DNA from 4 places in the Paenibacillus thailandensis genome. Region 2 is predicted to be linked to each of the others. Evidence: riboswitches for the same ligand, from Rfam matches in the RefSeq annotation. Region 2 holds a riboswitch; each other region holds the start of a gene.

Region 1 (3,253 bases), on a different contig from region 2:
CAAGGCGCGAGATTAGAGCAGCGAAAGGAAAACGGGAGGAAGGGCGTTAAAATTCGTCAAATGCGTTACAATGGTAAGAGAGGATTATGAATTTACGGTAAAGGCGGAGTGAAGGATGGGCGTTAGACACGCAAGAGAGTATTCGGATATTTTGAAGGACTTGACGGAGGCGGTAAGCACGATTACCCGAAGCTTTACGTTCTTCGATATGGAGCAGGAAGAATGGGAAGCGCTCGGGTCGTCCGAGCGGAAAGAGGTGATGGAAGCGCTCGCGGACGATGTGTTCTACGGCCTCGGCGAAGAGCCATCGATCGCGGTAGGCGACGGGCTTGTCACCTACCATCCGAAGCTTCATATTATCGAGGTGACGCAAGGCGACAACGTGCACCGGGTCGTTCGCCTCATCTGAACCGTCGGTAACGGTCCCGCAATAGGGAAGACCGGCCGGTTGGCCCGGAAGGCAGCACGCTACCTTCGCAGAGGCGGGTGGTACACCATGCAATGAAATTCCGCTTCTCCCTGCGGCGCCCGGCGCACATAAGTGTCGGTTACGGCGAACCCGGCTTTCTCGTAAGCGCGGATCGCTCTCGTATTCCAGGCGAGCACTTCAAGATCGATCTCGTGCTCGGGATGGCGGCGCAGCGCCTCCTCGGCCAGGAGTGCGGCCAGCAGCGGGCCTTTTCCTTGACCGCAACGGTCGGGCCGAAGGCCCATGCCAAGCCTCGTGACGCCGGCCATCGGGAATAACTGGGCGAAGCCAATCAGCTCGCCGCGGCCGTCCAGCACGGACCTGTACTGGGCTTCGCGCAAAGCGGGATCGCCGAACTCGATTCCTTCGCGTTCCATTCGCTCCCAAGCGGGCCAACGGTAGAAGTCGTAGAGCGGTTCATATCTCCATCGGCATATTTGCTCCGCATGCTCCCGTTCCATGGGAACCAGCAGCAGCTGCCGGTCTGCGGTTCGAACCGGGCCGTTCATGTTCGTATCACCTCGCAACGCCGGGGTTTGATTATAATATATCCGTGCCGAATAAACAGCATAAGCCGCAAAGGCTGCCGGAACGACAGCTTCTTTGCGGCTTATGCTGTTAGGCGCGTCGTTCTGTCGCCGGAAAGCGAAGAGACGGGCCTTATTTCGCGTCGGTAGCGTAGGTTTGGAAAGCTTCTTCGCTCAAGATACGGCGAGCGGTTACATAACGAGTCTTGTAGTAAGAATCGCTCAGTTTGCTGATCGTTACGCCCTTGCTGGAAGAGGCGTGGGCAAACTTGCCGTCTCCGACGTAAATGCCGACATGGGAAATGCCGCGTCCGTTCGTGTTGAAGAACACGAGATCGCCCGCGATCAGGTCGCTCTTGTCGACTTTCGTGCCTGCTTCGGCTTGCGAAGCGGACGTGCGAGGAAGTTCGATGCCCATCTTGTCGAAGATGAAGGTCGTGAACCCGGAGCAGTCGAATCCTTTCGCCGTAGTGCCTCCGCTCTTATACGGAGAGCCGATGACGTCGGCGATGTAGCCGTCCATCTTGGAGCTTGCGAAAATGCTGGTCGTCTGGAACGTCAGCAGCAAAGCAAGCCCGAAAAGCAATGCTGTCACTTTCTTCAATGATGAAACTCCTTCCGGTGCCGACGAGGTTAGCTGTGGGGTTCGGTTGAAGGTTCCCTATGATTCCCAAGACGCAATGCCATACAGTCAGGCCGCATCGAAATCAATTCACCCAAAGTGGTTCCCCCGTATTCCGTAAACGGAATTTTGGCGTTTTTTTAAACAATCTGAGAGTAATTATTCGTTTTTTTACCAACATCTCCTTCTTTCTGAGCGTATTTTTAATAATTCTCATGTTATCTTTTGACTGAAAAAATCGGATTTGTCCATATTATTCGGAAATATATCGAATGTTTCGCCCGATTGAAGCCGAGGTTGAAGCGCGATGCACGATGGCAGGCCAAAGCCGCGCAAACGCCGCGAAGCCTGCAAGGACAAGGGGTTTCGCTTAAAAGCTAGCTGGCCGGCTGCTTTATTGTTTAATGTTTTATGAGATTCGGGACGGATGTATGCCCCCGGATTTGACACGGAAAGCCAGGCGCAACGAAGAAACGCCCTCTTTCTGCCGAAAAAGGGCGCTTCTCACGAAAATATTAAAATGTTCTCATAAAATAGCGGACAGGATGATCGGGAGCGGGAAGGCTGACGAACGCCGGGGGTGAACGGTTAGGATTGAACGGGCTGGGGATGCAGGCTTTCGTATTGAGCGGCCAAGGTCCATACCTTCAGCAGCGTCCGGATGAAGGAATATCCCTGATGCAATATAAGGGCGAACAAACCGACCCAGAGCAGCGACACGAAGGTTGCGAGCAGGCCGGTCATCAGCGAGATGCCCCACATGGCAACCGTCAGCGCGGCGTAGGGCAGAAGGCGGCGAAGCGCCGTGCCTAGCGCCTGGAATGCGCCTGCGCCGGATACGACGCCGAATTGCATCGCCAGCGACAGCAAATGGAGCGCCACGCTCCACAGCAGCCATCCCGCCGCGCCGGGCGCAAGCTGGCTCGCGATTTCCGCGATCGAGCCGCTGCTCCGGAACGCTTGCGCCGCTTTGGGCGCGAGCCATAAGGCGGGGGCGGCCGTAAGCGCCATTTGCGCCAAATAAAGCAAGCCGACCGTGCGCCAGGAGCGGTGGATGCCTTCGAAGAAGCGGGTTCCTCCGTCGTCCCGGGCATGATGGATCGAATAGAGAAGCCCGGCGTTAAAGAGCGGCGTAAGCAGCATGCGCGCGGCGAGCAGGCCGCCGAGAAGCCACAGATAAGGCGTGGCGAGCGAGGTTTTCACCAGCTGGAACTGCGCTTCCGACAGAAAGATCGAAACGGCGTAATCGTTGGGAGCGGCCGCCGGCCAGCGCCGGAGGAGAGGCGTGACCGCCGATTCTACGTAACGGTACAGGAAAAATCCCCAAATCAGCTGGTATAAGAACAATAAGACGATGACGTACATGTGCTTGACGGCGATGCGCCATCCTTGCTTCATATAGCTCCTCATGCCTGCAAGAGCCTCCTTCTTGAAATATAAGGCGTTTTACCAGCTGAAGGCGCGAATAATGCTTTCAATGAGCTTGACGGCGCCAAGGCTCCATCTGATCCGCGCGGGATCGGCAACCTCCGCCAGCATAAAATTGTTAATATGCTTATTGTCGAGCACGTTCGTATGGTTCGGATCGACAACGGCCCAAGCGAGCGGCGATTCGGACACGACATCGTATTGGAC
Region 2 (3,253 bases):
ATCGTCGTCGGAACGGTGCGGACCGCCGTGCAGCTGCTCTTTATCGGCTATGTGCTCCATTTCGTATTTGATGCGGAGCAGCCTTTGTTTATCGTGCTTATCGTGCTGCTCATGATTACCGTTGCGGCTTGGAACGCCGCCGGCAAAGCAAAGGGGATCAAAGGGCTGCGTATTCGCATCGCCATGTCGCTGCTGTTTACGGAAGCGGTCGCGATGGCTTTGCTGCTGGGGCTTCGGATCATCGAGCCGACGGCTCAATACATTATCTCGATCAGCGGCATCATCGTGGGCAGCTCCATGGTTGTATGCGGTTTGTATTTGAACCGGATGAAGCGGGAGCTGGAAGCTTCGCGCGGCGAAATCGAGGCGCTGCTCGCGCTTGGTGCGTCCGCTCAGCAGGCGATCAAGCTTTCCGCCAAGCGTTCCGTCCGCAGCAGCCTCATTCCGACGCTGGACAGCATGAAGACGGTAGGGCTTGTCCAGCTGCCGGGGATGATGACGGGAATGATCGTGGCGGGCGCGGACCCGATCGAGGCGGTCCGTTACCAGATTTTAATCATGTTTATGCTTGCATCTTCCGCGGCGACGACCGCCATTGTGCTGAGCGGCATGACGGGCGGCATATGGTTTACGGAAGATTTGAGGCTGCCGCGGGACAAGGAAGAGGCGTGAAGCGCGAGCAGCCGAAAGCGGCTTTCACGGCGGACTGCACGGTCCGCCATGAAACCGCCGGCTAGCATGCTAAGTCACCCGAAGGGCGATTTCGTCCGGGCAGTTCTGTACGATCGGCAGTTTATCATCCGAGGCTTTCGCAGTAGGAAAGGAACGTGGGTTCGGGCATGACGGCGAGCGGAACCGGTGGCCCGCAAACCGTCTCACGGCCAGGCTTCGTCGACCCCTTCGAGCTCGGGGAGCCCCGCCTTGCGCCGCTGTTCGATGATGTATTGTACGTAACCCGAATGACCGAGCAAGTCCCGATATCTCGATTATAGCAACAAGGCGACCTTCCGGCACGGAACGTTTATTGTTGACGCTTAACAATTAAAAAAGCGAAATGTAGCATTCGGAGCGAGCCAATAAGGCGAGGTCCTCCGTTTGCCTGCTCAGTGCCTGCTCGCGCTTGGCGTCGATCGGGATGGCTGGCCGAACGCCGGCTAGACGATAAGCGCCGGAGACCGGGTCGTCCTGAAGGACGGATGGAATGTATCCGGCGCGGGCTTCCGCGGAACCGGTCTCGTTCAATGCGCTGCTCTCCCCAAGCTTGCCGGAGCGCACCGCTGCCGGGGAATCTGTCGAAGCCGCGGAGGACGCCTCGACCAAGCTTGCCGTTTCCGCGAAGGCGGGGCTGTCGTTCCCGCCGTCAGTCTCGCTCGCAGCGGCCGCGCTGAAGCCGGCGCCGACGCTTTCCGCGGCGGCGTGAAGCATTTGCCGCAGCCTTTGGTCCAGCGGATGAGCCGTTTCGTCCCATTCCTCCCCGCCGTTTATGCAATGAACGAGGTTGCTGCTCCACTGAACCCAATCCGAAGGCTTCTCCTTCTTCTCGATAAACGTTTCGCTCCAACCGTACCCGTACGCCGTTGTCAAACGCATGCAAACGCGGTAGCCGGGCATATCGACGCCGATCGCCGGAATGACAAACAATTCGATCCGTTTCATGCGAAGCTCCGCCGCGAACGGCAAATCTGCCGTCAAAGCGCCGGGCAGACGTTCAATAAGGGATTCCGCCGGTAAAAACATATTTCTTCTCTCCTTCGTTCGCTTACGAGGTTAGCTGTCGGATTCGGGCTAGAGAGACGCCCTATGCCTGGCTAATGCCAAGCGATTCACCCCAAAGGCAATACCCGTTGCCTTCTAACGAAACTTCTGTATCCGCCTAAGCACGACAGAAGCTTCTTGTGGTTCCCCCGCTTTTTCGTTATCCGAAAAATTCAGCGCAGTTTGGTCGTTTGCCGTTTATATTAAACCCCAATCGCGGCTTTGTAAATGGTTCATTATTCTGTATATGCATTACATTGACCGGAATTTCCCGAATTCTTCGATTTTCGCTGCAAAACTTCGTTATCTCTTCACGATATTCATCGATGCTTATCCTTATTCGGCTGCGCTTGCAGTTGGGTCGATGCCCGATACTTAAAAGACAGATAAGCGGCCGGCACAAATACCGTAAGAGAGAGACATAACGCGAAATAGGGAGAATAATGAAGCTTGATAAAAATGAAAGCGATTAAGCGGAACGGAGGGAGGCTGTTTTAATCCACAGCGGGGCGTACGCGTTCTTTACAGCATCAGAAAGCAGGAGTATGATTCGATTCATGCAAGACGATAACATTTTCCAATCGCTGAGTTTCCGCGATATGCGGAAAACGGGGGAACCAACCGCCCAGCAAGCGTGAATCGCTTGACGGTGCGGAACGCCGGGCCGGCGCCGATGTGAGAGTCGGACAGCCGAGTGCGGCAGGGGTGAATCGTTAGACGGAAGCCATGGATTCCGTCTAACGTAGGGCGACTCTCACCGCCCGAATCCGTCAGCTAACCTCGTAAGCGTCGATCGGGAGAGGATGATGAAGCTTGTGACGTTTTAGACGGGTCACAGGGGTCATAAGGCCTCTGTGGCCTTTTTGCATCTTGGCATCGACATTTCATGACAAACAATCCTTTATCGCTTAATTTTGCCCGTGCGGCAAAAGCGGGGGAACCAATCGGATAGGCAGACGGCTGCATAACGGCTTAACGCCTATCCATGGGGTGAATCGCAAAACAAAGCTTCCAAAACAAGCTTGTTGCGTAGGGCGACTTCCGCGCCCGAATCCGTCAGCTAACCTCGCAAGCGTACTCGGGAGAGGCAACTATAACGCGCGCCGTTCCAGCAGGCGGCGGGGGTCGGCTTCGTCATGGGCGAAGTTTGATTCGCGCTGCCGTCAAGCAGAAGCCGCGGGAGACGTTCCTCTGCTCCCAAGGCTTCTTTTTTTGTGTCCGCAATCTGTTTGGATGGAGGGAAAGCCATGATGGATTTATATATGGTGTTAACGCTGGCCGTATGCTTCGGAATATGCATCCTGTTTGCGTATTGGTGCGGCAAGGTCATTCGGGATGAGGGAGAGGATCGGCCGTGATCATCGTGTCTGTCGTAACGGTGCTGGTATTTATTTATCTCGTCTATGCTCTGCTTCATCCCGAAAAATTTTAGCGGATGCTTCCGAAGCAAGATTTTGTTGCGAAGAAATTTTCATGGAAGCGGCGCTCTCCACAAAAC
Region 3 (3,253 bases), on a different contig from region 2:
ATAAACATTACGCCGCTCATCAAGAGGAAGCCGTAAGTCGACAATTGACCGGCGAGCTGCTGTTGTTCGTTGACGTACGTTTCGTAACCGGCCGGTACGACGAACCGGGGAATGTAAGCCGTGACGGCTTCTTCCGTCCCGTCCAAATATCCCGCAGCGATCGTAAGCGCAAGCTTGGCGTCGCCGATTGCATATCCTTTCGGATAATAGATGGTTTCGCCGTTATCGCCCGGGGTTCCTCCGGTAAGGGAGCCGTCCGCCAGTCCGCGCTCGGCCGCCAGCTTGGACGCTTCCTCGTCGTCCATCGGTTCGGCGGGAGCGGCGCCAAGGACATGCCAGGCGACGACGCGGCCCGTTTCCATGTGGGTATAGACGTACGCCGTGTAACCGCCGTTTAGTTCGATTTCCGTCTGGTACGTGTCGGTTGGGAACAATAAACCGTATTGCGATCCGTATTCCGTCAGCAGCTCCGATTTGGACAAATAGCCGTACAGCAGGCTGTCGGATTGATGGACGGTATGGGCCGCCGCGGCCGGAAGCTTGAACTGCTCGGCGGCGAAATCGAGCGCCAGCTTCTCGGCTTTGCTTTTCTCCAATACTTGCGCTGCCGGCGCTTCCGGCATCTCGGCAGCCATCGGGAGCAGCTGGATGACGATAAAGACGGCGGCGCACAGAACGGCGGCCAAGCCGAACCGCTTCCACTCTCCCGCTTGAATCGTGTGGATCATCGTTCACCTCCTGAAGGTTTCTTTTTTTCGAAAAAGTCCGGTTAGCATTACAATATCACAGATGGTTAACCTTCACAAAAAAGCAGCGCGGCCGTACAAAAAAGAGAAATAACGACTCGCGGCGAGCGCAATGCCAATTGCTAGCCGTTCCCGCCCTTATTTGGACAAATAACGCCGGATTATCGCTCATCTGCGTTTTGTGCTTGCCATGGAATAAAGCTATAATCAGTTACGTCATAACAATCATATCGATTGCCGAATTTCTGAAAAGAAAACGGGGGAACCAACCGTTCGTCCCGCTTTAGGCCGCTGCGCAGCGGCTTGGATGCAGGGGACGGGCAAGGGGTGAATTTCGACGAAGTCTCGCGCTGACGCCGCGGCTTTGCCGAATAGGGCTGCCTGTCCAGGCCCGAATCCGACAGCTAACCTCGTAGGCAGCATGGAACAGGACTCATTCGCGAACAGCATTGGATGTCCAGTGCTTTTTTTTGTGCCCGGAAATTCGTTTTTCGGTTTTGCGAAGGATGCGGGCTTATGTTCAAAATAGTCGTTCCGGCTTGCGGCATCCGTAATGAAAGAGAGGAATTGGAAAGTGACGAAATGGAATTGGAACGGCTTGCGCATAGGGCAATGGTCTCCGCCGCGCATTTTGGTCGCCGGCTTCGCCTGTATCATTTTGCTTGGCGCCGTTCTGCTGAGCCAGCCGTTCGCTTCGAGCAGCGGGGAGCGGCTGCCGTTTATCGACGCCTTGTTTACGGCCACTTCCGCCACCTGCGTGACCGGACTTGTCGTAGTGGACACGGGCACTTATTTTTCCGTCTGGGGACAAATCATCTTGCTTGTTCTCATTCAGGTAGGCGGCCTTGGCTTCATGACGATGGCAACGTTGTTTGCGCTCGTGCTGAAGAAACGGATATCGCTCAGGGAGCGGCTTCTGCTGCAGGAAGCGATGAACCAAAGCAGCATGGAAGGAATCGTGCGCCTTATCCGCAAGGTGCTGATCTATTCCGTCGCGGTCGAGCTTATCGGGGCGGTCTTGTTCGCTTTGCGGTTCGCGTTTGACATGCCGCCGGGCAAAGCGGCTTACTTCGGCATTTTCCATGCGATTTCACTTTTCAACAACGCCGGCTTCGATATATTCGGCGAATTTCGCAGCTTGACGCTGTACGTCGGCGATCCTGTCGTCAATATAACGGCCATGGGTCTTATCGTTCTCGGCGGCTTGGGCTTCGTAGTATTGTCCGACATTATCGGGTATCGGAAGCTTCGAAAGCTGTCGCTGCATAGCAAAGTCGTATTGACGACGACGGGAGTGTTGCTTGCGGTCGGAACGATCGTCATATTCATATTCGAGTATTCCAATGCGAAGACTTTGGGTTCGCTCGACTGGGGCGGCAAAATATGGGCGTCGATGTTCCAGTCCGTTACGCCCCGGACGGCGGGCGCCAACACGCTTGACTATACGGCGCTTCGGCAGGCGACGGTGTTTTTTACGATCATGCTTATGTTTATCGGCGCTTCGCCGGGTTCGACCGGCGGCGGGATCAAGACGACGACTTTTACGACGCTGATCGGCGCCGTTATCGCGATGATCCGCGGGCGGGAAGATATCGTATTTTTCCGGCACAGGCTTGCGAAAGACCGCATCTTCAAGGCGTTGACCATTACGATGCTGTCGCTGTCCCTCGTCATTCTTGTGACGATGGTGCTGGCGACGACGGAGGATCAGCAATTTATAAAAATTTTATTCGAGGTGACGTCCGCGTTCGGCACGGTAGGATTGTCGCTGGGCCTGACGCCGGAATTAACCGATATCGGCAAAATCATCATCGCGTTCACCATGTTTGCGGGGCGGCTCGGTCCGTTAACGCTGGCATATGCGCTTGGTCCAAAAACAGAAAAAGAGCTTTTCCGTTACCCGGAAGGCAAAATTACGATCGGATAGGGGAAATTATCACATGTTGAAAGCGAACGGCTATGTCATTATCGGACTTGGGCGTTTCGGCTCGAGCTTGGGGAAAGAGCTCATGAAGCTGGGCTACGAGGTGCTGGGCATCGACAAGGACGAGGAAGCGGTGCAGGAGATGAGCGACATTCTGACGCATGCCGTCGTGGCGGAATGTACGGACGAGGAAGTGCTGCGATCGCTTGGCGTCCGTAATTTCGATTGCGGCGTAGTGGCGATCGGGGACGACATTCAGGCCAGCATCCTGACGACGATACAGCTGAAGGATCTCGGGGTGAAGAAGGTGGTCGCCAAGGCGATCAGCGAGCTTCACGGCCGGGTGCTGGAGAAGCTGGGCGTAGACCGGGTCGTTTATCCGGAGCGGGACATGGGCATTCGGGTGGCGCATCAGCTTGTATCGCCGAACTTGCTGGATTATATCGAATTGTCGGCCGATTATTCGATCGCGGAGCTGACCGTGCCGAGGGGACTGGACGGCAAATCGTTGCAGGAAATCAATCCGAGGGCGAAATACGGCTGCAGCATCGTCGCGATCAACAAAACAAGCGGCGTCATTATA
Region 4 (3,253 bases), on a different contig from region 2:
GTTTCGATCGTGTCCGCTTCCACGGCGCGCTTAATGGCGGCCGTGTCGTCCTTGCCCTCTACGACAATCACTTCTTTAATCACCCGGTTCATCCTTTCTTCGCAGCAATACAAAAAGAAGAGGCATTGCCTCTTCTTATCATGGCATAATTTAAATCATAATTACATTGCAACACTCAACGAACTGTTGTCGTTTAATAAATACGGCTTCTTCTTAGCTGGCCGAAGGTTTCGTCGGGCCAAGCACATAGACGGTGTAACCCTTCTTTTTCCCGAATTTGACCGCATAGGAAGAGCTGTCGAAATAAATGTCGATTTTGTTGCCCGTAATGGCGCCACCGGTATCCTCCGCTCTGCGGAAACCGATTCCCTCGATATAGACCCACCAGCCAAGCGGAATGACATCCGGATCTACCGCGATGGTCCGGCCTTCTTCCACCTTCGTGCCGGATGCCGTAATGCCGTATTGCGGATGGCTTTCGTCTTTGCCGGTCGACTCCGTATCGGCCGTATACGCGGTCAACGTTACGTTGTTCAGCACTTTTTTCGGCTTGAACGTCACGCCGCCCTTCGTAACGGACGTTGCGGCGAGCGTGGTGACGTTAGGGGTCGTTTTTTTGGTGCCGACCGCTACGATCTTGTTGACTGCGGGTTGCTCGACCACTTTGCTGACAATTTTTTTGGAAACGAGCTGGCCGTCTTCGTAGACCTTTTCGATCTGCTCGACGACGACGCCTTCCTGGCCGCTTTGCACCAGCTTCTCTTTGCCCTTCTCCAGCGTAGGGTCTTCTTTCTTGATAATCGTAAACGGCACGCTTCGCTCCGCTTGCGACACATGGGTGTCGACCCGGACCACCGTCACGCTCGAAACTCCGGTTAACGGAGCCGTAAGCGCCGGCGTGACCTTGTCGGATTCGCGAATCTTAATATTTAATTCGTCAATCGCTTCGCCCACTGTTTCCTTCGTTGTGTATAACGTCTGCAGCTTTCCGTCCGCCTTCACGGTAAGCTTCACCGCATGATTGATTTCGATCCGGTCTCCGTCCTTAATGCCGGCATTCAGCGGAACGGACACCTCGTCATACGGGCCTATCGTGATGGACTTTTCCTCCAGCAGGTCTTGCAGAGCCCACTTCTTGGTCTTGACGACCGTCTCCTGCCCGTTTACTACCAGGGATACGCTTTTTTCAGTCGTTCCGTACAACAATACCAAAAACATGAAAGTCATAGCGATCGAGATAATGGCACTCAATAAAATCAAACGAAAGTTTTCATGCTTCCATCGCCATGCGAAAGACATGCTGGATGATCGTTGCCCATGGGTGTGTCTTACGTCGCCCATTTCTTCGGTCCTCCTTCATAGTCCCGCCGCTAGTGTTACGCATGATTCATTAGCGCGACTATTGAAATATGGCGTGCGGCAGCACGCATATCCAGTATTCTCTTCTCATCCATTGCCGCCCGGCAGCGTCGCCTGCCGACAGCCCGGCCCTCCCGGCTTCAAAATAAAAAGAAGCCTTCGACAGAGGATCTGTTTCGTGGCTTCCCGAAAAAACACATGGAAAATGGATGCACGAGGTTGATCGCTCTCTATTGCGCTTACGAGGTTAGCTGTCGGGTTTGGGCAAGAGAGCTGCCCTATTCGCGGTCAGCCGCTCATGGCGGCCTTGGCGAAATTCACCCCAAGATGAAATCAATGACTCTAAGCGTCTGCCTCGCTCCGTGACAGCCGATCGCTTATCGCCTGGTTCCCCCGTTCTCCGTTCGGAGATTAAGCGTTACTGGAAATCCGATACAAATCATTTTTAAGTTCTGAAATGAATCATACCTTCATCCGATGCCGATTGTAAAGAAGCTTTAAAAGTCGCTATAAGCGATTTATTCGGATATTTCCAGAAAATATGAGCGATTTAAGCGACAAAAATTAGTTTTTTCGCTCCCTTTCACATTCCTGCTTCTTTTTTGAGCGTTTTTCACAATAGTCTGAAACATTTTTTTCCATTTTCAGTCGTAATCCGGCCGATTTCCTCCACCGTTTTGCCGGTAATTTCGGCCGCTGCCTCGGCCACAAGAGCGACATAGGAAGTCTCATTTCTCTTTCCTCTAAATGGATGAGGGGCCAAATACGGGCAATCCGTTTCGATCAACAACCGGTCAAGCGGCACCTTGGCAAGCACCTCTTTCGGAACCCGGGCGTTCTTGAACGTTACCGGTCCGCCAAATGAAATATAAAAATTCATGTCGAGGCACAGCTTGGCCGTCTCCCAGCTCCCGGAGAAGCAGTGCATGATTCCGCCGACTTCGGAGGCGTGCTCCTCTTTCAGGATGCGGACCACGTCTTCATGGGCGTCGCGGTTATGGATGACGATCGGTTTTTTGACTTTTTTCGCCAGCGCAATCTGCTCTCTGAACTTTTGCTGCTGCAGCTCCTTCGGCGACGTATCCCAATGATAATCCAGCCCGATTTCACCGATCGCGACAACTTTCGGATGCGCGGACAACCGCTCGATCCATTCCAAGTCCCCCGGCTGCATATCGATCGTATCGACCGGATGCCAGCCGACGGCCGCGTAGATGAAATCGTATTGTTCGGCCAAAGCGATCGTCGACGGAATCGTCTCGCGGTTAAAGCCGATGTTCACGATCAGCTCGACGCCCGCTTCGCGTGCCCGTTTAATGACTTCGCTGCGATCGTTGTCGAATTTTGAAGAGTCGAGATGGGCATGCGTGTCAAATAACATATTGTTGTTTCCTCCTGTATGATCTTCCTATATATAGTTGTTTTTCCTTAATAACTACACGGGAAATGATTGGTTTCCCGGGTGAGGCTGCATAAGCGGTTATTAAAATCTTTCCGCTTGACGGGCGTCCAATTTGAACAATTCCCGAATGCCTGCCGGCAGCCGGCCGGCAGCCCTCAGAAGCGGCTCCTCCGGGTAATACAGATGATATTGCCCTTGGTGAAGCCCGGTTATCGAGCGCACGATGTCCGATTTACGCGAAATTTCGTTCAAATGGTCTTGTTCGTCCAGGAGCAGGATCGGCGTTTTTTCTTCTTTTTCGCCTTTTTTAGTGTCCGGTCGGTATACGTCGTAAGGCTGGTCGTACGGAAAATCGATTTCCATATGATAATCCGGATGGAGCCCGATCATGCGCCACTGCTCCTCGATTTCGTTCAGAAGCTTTTCATCCGGGTTGTCCAGCGTTATGTATTTATAAAGCCGGCGGTTCAAGAACCGGTCGCACAAATCGCG

What was found. Region 2 has a riboswitch for cyclic di-AMP ahead of ACFSW5_RS03460 (hypothetical protein). Riboswitches for the same ligand answer to the same signal wherever they lie in the genome.
Region 1: another riboswitch for cyclic di-AMP. It lies ahead of ACFSW5_RS20640 (C40 family peptidase); the one in region 2 lies ahead of ACFSW5_RS03460 (hypothetical protein).
Region 3: another riboswitch for cyclic di-AMP. It lies ahead of ACFSW5_RS02635 (TrkH family potassium uptake protein); the one in region 2 lies ahead of ACFSW5_RS03460 (hypothetical protein).
Region 4: another riboswitch for cyclic di-AMP. It lies ahead of ACFSW5_RS20305 (ubiquitin-like domain-containing protein); the one in region 2 lies ahead of ACFSW5_RS03460 (hypothetical protein).

What each region holds. Positions count from the first base shown of each region.
Region 1 covers NZ_JBHUMY010000031.1:48,991-52,243, reverse strand. The annotation lists gene ACFSW5_RS20650 (hypothetical protein) at 116-409, shown strand; gene ACFSW5_RS20645 (GNAT family N-acetyltransferase) at 469-978, opposite strand; gene ACFSW5_RS20640 (C40 family peptidase) at 1,130-1,600, opposite strand; cyclic di-AMP (ydaO/yuaA leader) riboswitch at 1,604-1,763, opposite strand; gene ACFSW5_RS20635 (hypothetical protein) at 2,207-3,028, opposite strand; gene ACFSW5_RS20630 (M1 family metallopeptidase) at 3,065-3,253, opposite strand, start outside.
Region 2 covers NZ_JBHUMY010000002.1:15,147-18,399, reverse strand. The annotation lists gene ACFSW5_RS03465 (ABC transporter permease) at 1-672, shown strand, start outside; gene ACFSW5_RS03460 (hypothetical protein) at 1,042-1,737, opposite strand; cyclic di-AMP (ydaO/yuaA leader) riboswitch at 1,742-1,944, opposite strand; cyclic di-AMP (ydaO/yuaA leader) riboswitch at 2,328-2,560, shown strand; cyclic di-AMP (ydaO/yuaA leader) riboswitch at 2,651-2,845, shown strand; gene kdpF (K(+)-transporting ATPase subunit F) at 3,110-3,187, shown strand.
Region 3 covers NZ_JBHUMY010000001.1:587,492-590,744, reverse strand. The annotation lists gene ACFSW5_RS02640 (CPBP family intramembrane glutamic endopeptidase) at 1-728, opposite strand, end outside; cyclic di-AMP (ydaO/yuaA leader) riboswitch at 972-1,180, shown strand; gene ACFSW5_RS02635 (TrkH family potassium uptake protein) at 1,321-2,673, shown strand; gene ACFSW5_RS02630 (potassium channel family protein) at 2,687-3,253, shown strand, end outside.
Region 4 covers NZ_JBHUMY010000030.1:64,753-68,005, forward strand. The annotation lists gene rnmV (ribonuclease M5) at 1-83, opposite strand, end outside; gene ACFSW5_RS20305 (ubiquitin-like domain-containing protein) at 214-1,341, opposite strand; cyclic di-AMP (ydaO/yuaA leader) riboswitch at 1,581-1,787, opposite strand; gene ACFSW5_RS20310 (TatD family hydrolase) at 1,973-2,740, opposite strand; gene ACFSW5_RS20315 (HD domain-containing protein) at 2,843-3,253, opposite strand, start outside.